DNA from 2 places in the Methylorubrum subtropicum genome. Region 1 is predicted to be linked to the other one. Evidence: riboswitches for the same ligand, from Rfam matches in the RefSeq annotation. Region 1 holds a riboswitch; the other holds the start of a gene.
The links. Region 1 has a riboswitch for cobalamin ahead of AAHG03_RS02385 (hypothetical protein). Riboswitches for the same ligand answer to the same signal wherever they lie in the genome.

Region 1 (7,496 bases):
GGCAGAGACGTAGCGGCTGGGGCCGGGCGGCTCAAGGCTCGAACGGCCGCGCTGCGCCGTGGAAGATCGCGAAAAAATCGATGGCGCGCGAGGCGACTTGATCGAGCGTGGCCGGCCCATACCTCGGCCTTTGGGCCCGCGAGGCCCTGCGTTTACGGAGGACACGCCATGCACGTCACCATCGAGCAGGCCGAGAAGGCGATTGAGGCCGCCCGCGTCAAGGCGGTGGAACTCGGCACCCAGATGTGCATCGCGGTGGTCGATTCCGGCGGCAACCTCAAGGCGTTCCACCGCATGGACGGCGCTTGGGTCGGCTCCATCGACATCGCCCAGAAGAAGGCCAAGACGGCGGTGTTCTTCGGCATGAAGACCGGCGCCATCGGCGGGCTGTCGCAGCCCGGCGGCTCGCTCTACGGCATCGAGCACTCGAACGACGGCCTCATCACCTTCCCCGGCGGCATCCCGATCGTCGATTCCGACGGCGAGATGTCCGGTGCCATCGGGGTCAGCGGCTCCTCGGTGGAGAACGACGACGCGGTGGCGCTGGCCGGCGCCCAGGCCGTCGGCGATACGGAGCTGCCGGACCACCCCTGGCGGACCTGATTCTTTTCTTTTGTAAGTTCGAGGGTCGCCTCGGACCCGCCTCGCAATGACGGTGTGAGCGTCGGGGCCGGGCGTTCAGCCCGTCCCCTCACCCCTTCCGCGCCCGCCGCGGCCACGGCGCCTCGGGCATCGGCGACGGGGCGATCCCGTTGGTCGGGCCGCCGCGACACCTGCCCGATCGGCGGCCGGAGCGGTTCGATCTTGGCCCGGAGATCGTCGGGAAGCAGAAGTCGGTCACGCTCTGCCCACTGCTTCGTATCGTTCTGCTGAACACTCCAAGCAGAAGTTGTGCAGGTGGAGCTTGCGGTGGCTGTCGGGCGTCTCCGGCCGAGCCACAGCGTCGACCGGCACCTACGATGGTGCTTCGACTTTATTGGCGGGCAAAAGCTCCCTCTTGATGAGATCTTGCGGTGCCGTTTTCGTCACGAAAATTCTAAAATTGAATTGATTCTTGTAAGGACCGCATGAGCCGACTGAGTGCGGTCGGGCAAATTGTCATTTCCGCCTCCGAAAAGCAGAATAATACAGTGTGTAAAAATACGTAGGCGGTCGTTCCGGCTTGGCAGCAGGGCTGCGCTTGCTATGTCTCGACCAATGTGGGTTTGCAGGAGGATTGAACATGGCGAAATATCTGACGGCCGCGTGTGCCACCCTGGTCGCCACACTGAGCTTTTACGGCAGTTCGACGGAGGCGAGTGCCGGCTGCCGGGGATGCGGTCCGGTGCCTCCGGTCTATAATTATCGTACCGTCAACAAGGTCGTGAACAGGACCCAGTTTCGCGACGTGCAGCGCACGCATTACGTGCACAGAACCCGCCACATCTTCAATATCACGCGTGTGCAGCCTATCGTGCGCGTCCACACGGTCACGCGCGTTCACCATCACAGCGTCCCGGTGACCCACAACGTCAACGTCTCCCGGGTCCAGCATCTGCCGGCGCATTACGTGCATACAAGCAGCGTTCGCAACATTCAGCACGGCTGCGGCTGCAACTGAGATCCCGCATCGGCGGGCGGCGCCACGCCGCCCGTTGACGGGTCACTCGCGACTCGCCGTTTTCGGCCCGACCACCAGACAGGCCCTGGGGCAGACCGGCGCTCGACCGAGAAGCCGGCCGAGCGCCGCCTGCGGGCCGGCGCCGCAGAGCTTGCCGAGAAAGCTCCGGTCCTCGCTGCCGATCTCCGGAATGCCGCAGGAGGCCAGCATCGTGCGCTCCGCCTGATCCCACAGGGACACGAAGGCCGTCCTGATCGGCCGATCCCTGAGGGCGGTCCACGTCGCCGTGTTCTGTCCGGCCGCCTCCACGTAGAGCGCGACGAAGCTCATCAGCGCCGCCAAGCCGTCGCGATGGGACAGCTGCACATCGGGGTTGCGCCGGTCGGCCAAGGCGATGGCCGTGTCGAGATCGTGCGTGTAGGCGTTCAACTCGTCGAGCAGGTAGCGGAAATCGGACGCCGCGGTGGCGTTGCCCGGTTGCAGGTACGTGGAGACGAAGACGCTCGGGCGGAACTGGTGGGCGATCCTCGACGGTGCCGGCAGCGTCCTGTTCTCGGGCGGACGCTTCAGCATCCCACCCCCGATCAGCGGGTAGGCGTCCGCCTCGCCCGTGATGTGGTGCAGCGACTCGTGCACGGCCGTCGGCAGGCCGTACTGGGCGTCGTCGCAGTCGAGCCAAGCGTGGAAGAAGGCCTTGTCGCCGACCTGCTGGAAGACCGCGTAACCGTTCGGCGAGGCGGCTTTCAGAACCTTGATCGCTTGCGCCTTGCAGTCGCCGGCAGCCGCGGGCTCGGCGCTGAAAACGGCAGCCGCCTGCAAGGCGAGGCCGCACAGGACGGCCCGGACGACTCGGCGCATCTGTCGGTATCCCATGAGATGACGACGATGCGCGCGGGATGGTTAACGCATCGTTTCGGGCCGATGCTCTAAGACCTCGTTTTTGCCGCGCATTCTTTCGCCGAACCGGTATCCACTTCGTCGGAAAGCGCTCCGAGGCGGGTCTCCTGGCTCGCGGGTCGGGGGCCCGGCCTCGCCTTCCCGGTGCGCGGCACCAGTGATCCGGACGGCAGGGGTTCGCCGCTCACAGTTGCGGGGGCAGCTTCGGCCTCGCTCCGCAGAGCCCACCGAATTCCCTCTTTGCCCACGGACCGAAACCCGTGGGAACCTTGGCCCTGTCAACCGCGCCGATAGGGCCGGCCCGGTCGATACACTGTGGCGCATAATGCAACAGTATTACATCTTTTGTGGCCATCGGGACACAGGCGACTCGGCCCGCCGGTCGACCGGCGTCGCGCGATGGCTCGCCTCTCCTGTCACATCGATGCAACAGCGCTGCGAATTGAGTCCATCATTTTAATTATTCCAAATCATACCTTTCCGCCCCACAAAGTTTTCATTCGAAATGCCAACGTCTTGGCCGGCCGAAAAGACCAATTTGGAAGCTATTTAAACTATCCGACCATCTGCACAAGTCTTGCTTCATAGCTCACGCGACCGCAGGAGAACGACGGCGACGCGAGGGGCCGTGGGCGACAGGACTTGGGGAATGGACGGCATATCGGTCGATGCGCTTCATCGCCGCGAGGGATCGAAGCTGCAGCGCTTCCTCCTGCGCCGGCTCGGCAACCCGACCGACGCCGCCGACGCGACGCAGGAGACCTATCTGCGCATGCTCGCGGCCCTGTCGCGCACGCGGGTGGAGCACCCGACCGCGTTGCTGTTCCGGATCGCCCACAACGTCGCGCTTCGCACCCGCAACCGCCGCCGGCTCGAGCAAAGGCTGTTCGCCGACGAGGGCGAGGTGGACTTGGCGGAGGCCGTCGACGGCTTCGCGCTGCCCGAGCGGCAATCGATCGCGCGGCAGGAACTGAAGCGCCTCGCCGCAGCGGTCGATGAACTGCCGCCGCGCTGCCGCGAGGTGTTTCTGCTGAGCCGGTTCGACGGTCTCGCGAACGGCGAGATCGCGACGCGCCTCGGCATCTCGCGCAACATGGTCGAGAAGCACATCATCAAGGCGCTGCTGCAGTGCCGCCGCCGGCTCGACGATTTTTGAGACCACGACCTCAGGATGTCGGCGCCTCGTTGATCTAAAGGTCGGAGAACATCGCCGGGCACACGGCGGGATCCGGGGGGAGACGGCGTGGCCGGCAACGAAGATACCGACACGGGCGACGACCCGATCCTCGAGGCCGCCGCGGGCTGGGTCGCCCGCCTGTCCTCCGCCGATGCCACCGAGGCCGACCGGGCCGCGTTCGAGGCTTGGCGGGCCGCCGACCCGGCCCATGCCGGAGCCCATGCCGAGATGGAGAGCCTGTGGCGCCGGCTCGGGCAGTTGCCCGACCGCCGCCCGGCGCCGTCCGGGGCGCGGCGCGGGCGGGCCTCCAAGATCGTGCCGGCCCTCGCCGCCGCGGCCCTACTCGCGGGCGCCCTGTCCTACCAGTACGGCCTCATGGATCGCCTGCGGGCGGACCTGTGGAGCGGCGTCGGCGACATCACCCACGCGACGCTGCCCGACGGCAGCCGCGTCGATCTCAACACCGACACCGCCCTGGTGCTGCGCTTCACCGCGGGGGAGCGCCGGATTACGCTGCTGCGCGGCGAGGCGAGCTTCGACGTAGTGTCGGACCCGAGCCGGCCGTTCACCGTCGAGGCCGGGGGCTTGAGCGCGCGGGCGGTCGGAACCCGCTTCTTCGTGCGCGCCGACGGGAGCGACAGCCCGGTCGGCGTCGCCGAGGGCCGCGTCGAGGTCGCGGAGGCGGGCCGCCGGGCCCTGGTCTCGGCGGGCCAAGCCGTCCAGCGCGGCGAGGATTCCTCGCTGACCGCGACGGCGGCGAACGTGGAGCGCGGCCTAGCGTGGCGCGAGGGCCGGCTGCTCTTCGCCGGCCAGACGCTGGCGACGGTGCTGACCGAACTCGGCCGCTACCGCCACGGCCGCATCCTCCTGCTCGACCGCCGCCTCGGCGAGCGGCGCGTGACCGGCGCGTTCGATGCCCGCGATACCGACGAGGCCCTCGACGCCGTCGCCGCCACGATGGGCGCGCGGGTCCGGCGCGTCTCGCCCCTGCTGGTCCTCGTCGGATCGCCCTTCTGAAAAAAAGTCGGCGCCCGACGTCAGGAGATCGCGCCCCCGTTGATCTTGATCGGTGAGGAGCGAGAGAACGCGAAGCGCGCCGCCCCTCGACGGATCGATGGGGCACGGACATGGCGTTACGAGTCGGCAGGGTTTCACGGGGCCGGATGGCGGCGATGGCGCTGGCCGGCGTCTCGTGCGCGGCGATGGTGCAGGCCGCCGCCGCGCAGACGCCCGCGCCGGCCCTGCGCTCCACGAAGGCGGGGACCAGCGTCCGGCTCGCCATCCCGAAGGGCCCGCTGGAGAGCGGCCTCGTCGCCTTCACCGAGCAGGCCGGGGTCAAGCTGGTCTATCCGACCGCGCTGACCGCGACGCTGGAGACCGGCGGCGTCGAGGGCGAGTTCTCCCCGCTCGACGCCCTGACCCGGCTCCTGGACGGCACCGGCCTGATCCACCGGCCGGCGGGCGCCTCGACGATCACGCTGATCAACCCGCGCTACGTCCAGCTCGGCCCGGAGCCGACGACGGCCGTGCGCCTCGAAGAGTTGAGCGTCGCGGGCGAAGGCGGGGGAACCGTGATCGCCGCCGGCCTGCCGCCCCGCTCCGGCACCGTCGGCCAGCCCCCGGTGCCCTATGTCGGCGGGCAGGTCGCGACCGGAACCCGGATCGGCCTTCTCGGCAACCGCTCCGTCATGAAGACGCCGTTCAGCACCACCGGCTTCACCGAAAAGCTCATCCGCAACCAGGAGGGGCGCTCGGCGGCCGACATCGTCACCAACGACCCCTCCGTGCGTTCGGACGCACCCGTCTTCAGCGACCGCGACTCGTTCTTCATCCGCGGCTTCTCGGTCACCAGCGTCGACACCGCTTTCGACGGCCTGTTCTACCTCGCGAACCCACGCCGGATGCAGCTCGACGGCATCGAGCGCGTCGAACTGCTGAAGGGGCCGACGGCGCTGCTCACCGGCGGCGTCGGCCGCGTCGGCGGCACGATCAACCTCATCCCCAAGCGCGCCTACGACGAGCCGCTGACGCGGATCACCAACTCCTACTTCAGCAACGCCAATTTCGGAACGCATCTCGACATCGGCCGCCGCTACGGCGACGCCAAGGAATGGGGCGTTCGCTTCAACGGCGCCTATCGCGCGGGCGACACGGCGCTGGACAACCACGCCCTCGAAGTGGGCAACGCGACGCTCGGGCTCGATTATCGCGGCGAGCGCTTCCGCGCCTCGCTCGACATGAGCCATCAGCGGCAGAACGTCACCGCGCCAGCGTCGCTGTTCAGCGCGGTCGCGCCCGGCATCGCCATCCCCCGCGCCCCGAACGGCCGGATCAACACGGCGAGCCGGTTCGAGTACAACGACAGCGTCTACGACATGGTCGCCGGCCGGGTGGAGTACGACATCCTGCCGGAGACGACGGTCTACGTCGCGGGCGGCGTCAGCCGCTTCCGCGAGAACTCGCTGTCCTCGTTCTTCACGATCACCGACCCGAACGGCAGCGCCCTCAACTCCTACGCGATCGCGCCGACCGGGATCGAGGGCTATACCGGCGATGTCGGGTTCCGCAGCCGCTTCGAGACCGGCTTCATCGGGCATTACCTCACGGTCTCAGCCGTCGAAGCCAACAACAAGATCTTCCGGAACGGCTTCATCCCGGGAGCCTTGGGCTTGCCGCAGAATGTGCCGACCAACATCTACGACCCGACCTACCTCCCGTTCGGCAGCATTCCGAACGTCTTCCCGCGCGCTGGCGCGCAGCCGCTCCAGGCCGACGGCCTGTACCGCAGCGTGGGCATTTCCGACACCCTGTCCGTCATGGACGACCGCATCCTGCTGACGCTCGGCGGTCGCTTCCAGGAAGTCGTCTCGAAGGCATTCCAGACCCGGCCGGGCGGTGTGTTCCCCGTGGGGACGCAGACGTATGGCTACGCCGAGGGCCGCTTCAGCCCCGCCGTCGCATTGGCGGTGCAGCCGTTCGACAATCTCACGCTCTACGGCAACTACATCGAGGCGCTTCTCGAGGGGCCGACCGCGCCCGGTGTCGGCGTGGACAACCCCGGCGCGGTCTTCGCTCCGATCGTGAGCAAGCAGAAGGAGGTCGGCGTCAAGATCGATTTCGGTACGGCCATGCTCACGACCGGTCTGTTCGAGATCGAGCTGCCCAATGCCTTCGCTGTCCCCTCCGCCGCTCCCGGGCGGCTGCCGATCTTCGGGGTGAACGGCCTGCAGCGCAACCGTGGCGTCGAGGTCAACCTCTACGGCGAACCCCTGGAAGGCGTGCGCCTGCTCGGCGGCGTCTCTTTCATCGATGCGAAGCAAGCCAAGACGGCGGGAGGCACCTTGGACGGCAACGACGTGCCCGGAGTGCCGGACACCTCGATCAGCCTCTATGGGGAGGTCGATCTGCCGCCGTGGATGCTTCCGGGACTGACCCTGACCGGCCGCGTCCTCTATTCCAGCAGCGTGTTCTACGATCCGGAGAACACGCAGGCCGTGCCGGGCTGGACCCGGTTCGACGCGGGTTTGCGCTATGCCTTCGAGGGCTATGCCGGCAGGCCCGTCTTGCTCAGGGCTACCGTCCAGAACCTGTTCGACGAGGCGTATTATACCTCGGCCGCGCGGGGTTTCCTCGGTATCGGCGCGCCGCGCACCTTCATCCTGTCCGCATCGGTCGATTTCTGAGGCCCGATGGCCACACGCGACAGACCGATCACCCTGCGCGAGCGGGCCTCCGTCGCCGGCCGGGTCGTGCTGGCGGCGGGGGGCGGCTACGGGATCGCGGCGCTCAGTGCCGCGCTCCTGTCGCTCGCGCTGCCGCTGG
Region 2 (7,496 bases), on a different contig from region 1:
TGAGCCCGAGCGCGTGGCCGATCTCGTGGATCAGCACGTGGGTCATGTCGTCGAGGGAATAACCCGCAACCTGATCGTCGAGGTAGATGTCGCCGCCGGTCGCGTCATCGTAGGCGTAGTCGCCGCCGAGATGGACCAAGGGGTAGTAGGCGTAGCCCGCCGCCCCCGACTGGTTCGGGTCCTTGACGAGGTCGTAGGTGGCGAAGCGGATGTCGCCCTGGCCGGCATCGGCTTCGAGGAAGCGGATGCCGCTGGCGTCGCCCCATTGCTTCAGCGCGTCGCGGGCCGCCGCCTTCTCGGTCTCGGTCAGGGGCTGGAACGAGGCGCGGAACGCAGCCGAATAGGGCGCGCCCGCGACGGTCTCGTAGGAGCGCGCCTCGAACGAGTAGGTGATGAAGGCCGGCTTGCCGACCGTGCCCTGGCCCCACCATGAGGAGCCCGAGAGGAGGGCCCGGTAATCGGACACGGTCGCCATCGTCTTCCCCCAAACGCTCTTCTTCGGAGCCTCGGCTAGACAGCCGGCGACCGCCTTTCGGGCCGAGCCTCAAGCGATAGGAGGATGAAACCCGGCCGGCAAGCGTGCGGGACGGGAAGTCCCGCGCATTCCCGCCGCCCGTGTCCTGCCGGCGACAACAGGGTTTACGCTTCGGTCACTACCAAGCGACCGTGTAGGCGACCTCGAAGGTGCGGGGGCGGCCGAGATACCAGTTGGCGTTCCTGTTGTCGGCCACGAAGCCGTCGAGGGCGTAGACCGTATCGAGCAGGTTCGAGACCCGGAACGACAGCCGCGAGGCCGGCGTGACCTGTCGGTCGAGGCCGAGCGTCACCAGGGCGTAGTCCGGGCGGCGGCCGAGATTGGCGAAATCGGAAAACATCGCGCCGACATACTGCACGCCGACCCGCGCCTCCCAGTCGCGGGCGAACGCCCAATTGACCCAGAGGTTAGCGACCTGTTCGGGGACGTTGACCGGCGTCTTGCCGGTGAAGTCGCCGAAATCGTCGTACTGGGCCTGCAGCAGGGCGAGGTTGGCGTCGATGCGCCAGCCGGCCCAAGGCAGCCACGACAGGGCAACCTCCGCCCCGTAGGAGGATTGCTGCCCGACCTGCGCCACGAGCTGGGTGCTGCCCGGCACCGGGGAGAGCACGTCCTTCTTGACGATGCGGTAGCCCGCCAGCGTCCACTCGACCGTGCCGCCGAAGGCCAGCCCCTTGGCGCCGACCTCGATCTGCTCGCCGGTCGAGAGTTTGAGGTTCGACAGCGATTGCGACAGCGAGATCAGGCTGTTCACCGGATCGGTGGCGGTGGCGTATTGCGCGTAGAGCGTCGTCTCCGGCGAGAGCGCGTAGACGAGGCCGAAGCGGTAGCCGAACGCCTGGAACGAGCGCTCGAAGAAGCGGTTCGCGGGATTCGTCGCGAGCAGGTTGGTGCGCTGGAGCGTCGGCGCGTCGAATCGCACGCCCGCCAGCAGCGAGAGCCGGTCGGTGAGTTCCAGCCGATTCTCGGCGAAGACGGAGGCCTGGTCCGTGTGGGTCACGTAGGCCGGCACCGCGCGACCGTCGGCGGGGAAGAGGCCCGGATCATAGCCGATCAGGGGGACGCTCTGCGGTGGCTGGTTCGAGGGCGGCTCGTTGAACGTGCCGCTGAAGTTGTTGTCGTGCTTGAACGCGATGCGGTTCACGTCGAAGCCGGCGGTGAACTGGTTCGGCAGGCCGAACAACGAGCCGCGGAACGTCGCGTCGAAGCGATTGCCGATCTGTTCCTGACGGTGGATGATGTCGATGTAATCCGAGCGGTTCACGCGGCCGGTCTCGGATTCGTAGACGTATCGCTCGACATCGAGCCAGTGGCGTCGGCTCTGGAGGCGGTAGGCGGTGTTGCGGATCGTGACTTCGGCGGACGGCGTCCACTCGGTGCGCAGCTGGGTCCAGTTGTCGGCCCAGGTGATCTTGGCGTCGCGGACGTTGTAGTTGTTGAAGCGCACGGCATCGAGCACGCGCCCGTTCACCAGCGGCGTGCCCCAGTAGCGCACAGGCTCCTGATAGCCGAGGTCGTGGGAGAGGGTGACGGCGAGATCGGGCCTCGCCTGCCACGTCAGCGCGCCGGAGACCGCGAGGTTGCGGAAGTCGCCGTTGGGGGTGATCCAGCCGTCGGCGCGGTTGCCGCTGACGTTGAGGCGGTAGGCGACCGATTCGCCGATCGGCCCGGTCGAGTCGATCGCCGCGCGCATCAGCCCGTCCGAGCCGAGGCCGACGCGGGCGACGTTCAGCGGCGTGAACAGCGGCTTCTTCGACACCACGTTGACGATGCCGCCGATGGCGCCCTCGCCGTAGAGCACCGAGGCCGGCCCGCGCAGCACCTCGATGCGCTCGACGTTCCACGTGTCGAACGGGAAGGTCAGGGTGTTGGCGCCGACATAGAGCCGCGTGCCGTCGAACAGCGTCTGGATCGAGTTCTGCCCGGCAAAGCCGCGCGCGGTGAAGGCACCGAGCCCGAAGCCCGGCGAGCCGAAGGTCGAGATGCCGGTGCCGTTCTGCGAGACCGCCTCCAGCACCGAGGACTGGCCGCGCAAGCGGATGGTCTCGCCGGAAACGATGTCGAGGCTCGCCGGCGTCTCCAGCGGCGTCAGCCCGAGGCGGCTCGCCCCGCGCGAGGGCGTGCGGAGGTTGAGGCCGACCGGTGAGGCCTGGGTGAGGCTGGGTTTACGGAGGGCAGCCGCGGCCTCGGCGCCGATGGCCTCGGCAGGCACGTTCACCGGCACGTCGAGGTCGCGGGCGACCGCGATCTCGTCGAGCCGGGTTTCCACGGAAGCGCCTTGCGCGGCGGCGGCGACGGGGAGGGCGCTCGCGAGCGCGGCGAGGATCGGCCGCGCGCGGCGGCTTCTTTTGGGGGGAGACATGGAGAAAAACGGGCCTCGGGCGGCGACGGTGGCACGTCACCGCGAACGAGGCCGTGGCACGGGTCCGATAGGGCACCCGCGCTCCGACACCCGCCGGGGCACCCCGCCCAGCGCGTTTCGCGTGTGACCACGGCCGACGGCAGGTCTCCTGGCTCGCGGGTCGCCGTCCCTCATCGTCTTCCCAGGCGAGGCGCCCAGTGACGTGGTGATGGGGGACTCTCCGCTCACAGTTGCGGGGGCAGCCGCGGGGTCGGGCCGAAGCCTTCACCGCGTTCCCTTTTGATCCCTCTCGGGAACCGTCTACGGTCACGCTAGGCGGCCGGGACCATCACGGTCAACCGAATGTCGCAGGGACGGCGCGGATTCCTGTGCCCCAAGCTTCGAGGCAATGGGCCCCAAGAAAAAAGGCCGCCCCGATGGAGGGCGGCCCGAAGTCTAGGGAGGAAACGCCCAAGAAGGGCAACGGGACCGCGACGCCATCGCGATCTCGCATGAGCTTTTGTTTCACGGTGCGCTGCACAAAACAATCCGGGTGGAAACGATCCCGGCCATGCGTTCGACGCATGGATTATGGATTCAGAGGCTTCCGCCCGGCGTCGGCCGGGGTCACGAAACGAAACCGGCGCCCCGGCGGTTCACGAACGACGCGCTGAAATCCGCTCTCGGAGACCCCGATGCCCCGCTGGATGCTCGTCTTCCCCGTCGCCCTGCTGCTCGCCGCGATCGTCGTCGTGTTCGCTTTTCAAGGCACCGGCCCGACCCAGACCCAGGACACCCACGCCACCGAAGGCGGCGGCCGGACGAAGACGCCGTAAGGGGAGGGGGCGTTCGTGTGATCAACGGCCTCATCCATCCAACCCCCTCATCCTGAGGTGCAGCGCAGCGGCCTCGAAGGAGGGCTCCAGAAGTCGCGCGATCCGCTGGAGCCCTCCTTCGAAACTCCGCTTCGCTCCGCACCTCAGGATGAGGGATGGGGTGGGAGCATTGCCCATAAGTTCAACACATAAAGGCCACGGTCTCGCACGCGCCTTGCTTCACTTCGCCGACGAATCTTTTCGAGGCTTCGACGGCGATGCGGATTCCGGCCCTTCTTCCCTTCCTGCTCACGGCCCTGCCGTCGCCCGCCGAAGTCATGGCGATGGAGGCGCATATCGCGGCGGTGGAGTTCGCGGTCGCGGCCGATCCGCTGATCGGCAAGCGGGTGACGCTGGACGATTGCCATCTCGTCTTCGCCACCGAGAGCGAGGCGACCTGCCTCGGCCTCGCGCCGGAGGCCGCCGACAATACGGCGCCGCCGCTGCGCCGGGTGCTGGTGCGGCTGGCGGACGCCGGCGGCGTCCGGGCAGGGCGGCTGTGCGAGGGCGGGGCGCTCGACGACGCCTGCCATGTCAGCGTCTCGGGCGTGGTCGAGGATCAGTCCGGCGCCTTCGGCCTCGGCGAGCGGGCGATGCTGGGCCTGCGCGAGGGCACCATCCACTGGCCGGACTGAAACCCGACTGAAACCTGGGGGTCACCGCGGCGTTGAGGGGCCAGGGAGTTCGACCATGACCCAACGCATCCTGCTCGCGACCATTCTCACGACCGCCTTCGCCACCGCGGCGGCGGCGCAAACCGCCCCGCAGACCGGCACCGGCGGCGGCCCGACCTCGACGGTGACGGCGCCCAACACCTCCGCCGTCGGCCGCACCATGCCGCCCGCGGGCGGCGGCGGGCTCGACCGGATCGACCGCAGCGAATCGCGCTCGATCGACCGCGAGACCAAGACAGAGCGCAAGAACGACGCGATCGACACCGGCATCTGCATCGGCTGCAACAAGTAGGCCGATACTACTCCGACCAGCGCAGGGAGGCGGCTGCCGCCAGCGTCCCGATCACGCCCGCGATCAGGCTGAGCGCCGCGAGCACCGCGAGCGGCGTCGTGAACGGCACGGTGCCGCCGAGCGCGGCCTCGGTCGCCGAGACGCCGAAGATCAGGGTCGGGATCATCAGCGGCAGCACCACGATCGCCAGGATCAGGCCGCCGCGGCGGATCGTGGCGGTGAGCGCGGCGCCGACCGCGCCGATGAAGGCGAGGGCTGGCGTGCCGACGAGCAGCGTCAGCGCGGTCGCCCCCATCGCGGTCGGGGTGAGCGAGACCAGCAGGCCGAACAGCGGCGCCGAGAGCGCCAGGGGCAGGCCGGTGGTAAGCCAGTAGGCCGCAACTTTGGCCAGCACCACGAGTTCGAGCGGCACCGCCGCCCCCGTCATCAGGTCGAGCGAGCCGTCCTCCTCGTCGGACTGAAACAGCCGGTCGAGACCGATGAGCGTGGCCAGCACTGCGGCGAGCCAGAGAATCGCCGGGCCGATCCGCGACAAGAGGTTGAGGTCGGGTCCGAGCGCGAACGGCACCAGCACCACGATCATCAGGAAGAACACCAGCGACAGCGCCCCCGAGCCGCCGACGCGGGCGGCGAGCTTGAGGTCGCGGGCGAGCAACGCCGTGAACGCCCGCATCATGCCCAGCTCTCCTCGCTCAGATCGGCCGCGGCCTGCTCTACGGACGGCGCGCCGATGCGCAATTCGCGGGCATCCTCCAGGCCGAGCGCCTGATGGGTCGCGGCGACGACGAGGCCGCCTTCCGCCCGGTGTCGGGCCATCATCGCGGCGAGCACCTGTTGCGAGGCGAGGTCGAGGGCCGCGGTCGGCTCGTCGAGGAGCCAGAGAGGGCGGCGGCACACGAGGAGCCGCGCCAGCGCCACCCGCCGCCGCTGCCCGGCCGAGAGGTAGCCCACCGGCAGCCGCGCCACGTGCGGCAGGCCGAGTTCGGCGAGCGCCTCGGGCGGGCTCAGCGCGGCATCACCCAGAAGGTCGCGGGCGAAATCGAGGTTCTCCTGCGCGGTCAGCGCGGATTTGAGGCCGTCGCGATGGCCGACGACGTGCAGGCGCTCGAACAGGGTCGCCTCGCCGATGGCCTCGCCGCGGATCGTCCCGGCATCAGGCTTGAGCCGTCCGGCCAGCATGGCGAGCAGGCTCGACTTGCCCGCGCCGTTGCGCCCGGTGATCATCAGCGCCTCGCCCGGCCCGAGCGCGAAGGAGAGGCCGGAAAAGATGCGCCGGCCCGAGCGGCGGCAGGCGAGGTTCTGGACGATCAGCCGCACGACTTTGCCTGTGACGCCACGCGCCCGTTCTCCGGCCCCGCATTCGGATTCACTCATCGCCGTCGGGCCGGCGGCGATGGGAAGGCGCCTTCCCCTCCCCCTTGCGGGGAGGGGTCAGGTGTGGGGGTCGGGCAGGAGGCACCGTTCCGCTCGATCCTGCACCACCCCCACCTCCTACCTCCTCCCCGCAAGGGGGAGGAGAGGCGCACTATTCTGCGACCGCGTAGCCTAAACCGAGGTCGGAGGCGAACCGCGCGTCGTGCGCCGCATTGACCAAGGCGGTCCATGCACGGGCCCGACGGGAGGCAACCTTGGATTTGGGCGCGAGCGCACACCCCACCGAGGCCGAGTTCGAGCAGGACCCGGCGGCCATCGCCGGGCGGGCGCTGCTGGAGGAACGGCTGGCCCGCCTGACGCCCGATCAACTCTCCGCGTTCTGGGAGGCGGTGGGCCGTTGCTTCGGCGCACCGCCGCCCGAGGCGCCGTAGCCCGCCGTTTCAAGCGGGGGAGACCGTCACTGCCCACGCGGCAGGCAGTAGCGGCCAGATTCGAAACGTTCTATAGACCGGCCCAGGCTGCGCCGCGCGATCCTCTCAGGGCGTCCAAATCGCCCCTCGCGCACCATCCTGAGTGTCGGTTCCGGCACTCTTCCCGGGCGCCCCCGGGGCGGCGCGCGCTCGTTCCACGAGTGCATACGGCCGAACACCTCTCGTGGCGCAGGTTATGCCTACGCCGTGTTCGACAACGCCAGCTTCAGGATCCGACAAGCCGTGGCATCGCTCGACAGCTTCAAGGCCCGCCAGACGCTTCAAGCCGGGGGCAAGACCTACACCTACTACTCGATCCCGCACGCGCAGCAGAACGGCCTGGCCGATTCCACCGCGCTGCCGTTCTCGATGAAGGTGATCCTCGAAAACCTCCTGCGGTTCGAGGACGACCGCTCGGTCCGCAAAGGCGACATCGAGGCCGCCGTGGCGTGGCTCGACAACAAGGGCAAGGCCGAGACCGAAATCGCCTTCCGCCCGTCCCGCGTGCTGATGCAGGACTTCACCGGCGTTCCCGCCGTGGTGGATCTCGCCGCCATGCGCGACGCCATGGTGTCCCTCGGCGGCGACCCCCAGAAGATCAACCCGCTGGTGCCGGTCGATCTCGTCATCGACCACTCGGTGATCGTCGACGAGTTCGGCACGCCGAAGGCCCTGGCCGACAACGTGGCGCTCGAATACGAGCGCAACGGCGAGCGCTACACCTTCCTCAAGTGGGGCCAGTCGGCGTTCGACAACTTCTCCGTCGTCCCGCCCGGCACCGGCATCTGCCATCAGGTGAACCTCGAATACCTGTCGCAGACGGTGTGGACCCGCCAAGATACGGATTCTTCGGACGGCTCGGACGTCGCCTATCCGGATTCGCTGGTCGGCACCGATTCGCACACCACCATGGTCAACGGTCTCGCCGTGCTCGG

Region 2: another riboswitch for cobalamin. It lies ahead of AAHG03_RS07670 (TonB-dependent receptor); the one in region 1 lies ahead of AAHG03_RS02385 (hypothetical protein).

What each region holds. Positions count from the first base shown of each region.
Region 1 is NZ_JBBXMW010000001.1:507,915-515,410, reverse strand. It holds gene AAHG03_RS02395 (GlcG/HbpS family heme-binding protein) at 169-603, shown strand; gene AAHG03_RS02390 (hypothetical protein) at 1,223-1,600, shown strand; gene AAHG03_RS02385 (hypothetical protein) at 1,643-2,458, opposite strand; cobalamin riboswitch at 2,578-2,784, opposite strand; gene AAHG03_RS02380 (RNA polymerase sigma factor) at 3,147-3,653, shown strand; gene AAHG03_RS02375 (FecR family protein) at 3,741-4,691, shown strand; gene AAHG03_RS02370 (TonB-dependent siderophore receptor) at 4,847-7,357, shown strand; gene AAHG03_RS02365 (iron transporter) at 7,364-7,496, shown strand, end outside.
Region 2 is NZ_JBBXMW010000004.1:153,173-160,668, forward strand. It holds gene AAHG03_RS07665 (matrixin family metalloprotease) at 1-475, opposite strand, end outside; gene AAHG03_RS07670 (TonB-dependent receptor) at 654-2,897, opposite strand; cobalamin riboswitch at 3,019-3,213, opposite strand; gene AAHG03_RS07675 (hypothetical protein) at 3,572-3,712, shown strand; gene AAHG03_RS07680 (hypothetical protein) at 3,970-4,386, shown strand; gene AAHG03_RS07685 (hypothetical protein) at 4,442-4,717, shown strand; gene ccmB (heme exporter protein CcmB) at 4,725-5,393, opposite strand; gene ccmA (heme ABC exporter ATP-binding protein CcmA) at 5,390-6,034, opposite strand; gene AAHG03_RS07700 (hypothetical protein) at 6,352-6,522, shown strand; gene acnA (aconitate hydratase AcnA) at 6,805-7,496, shown strand, end outside.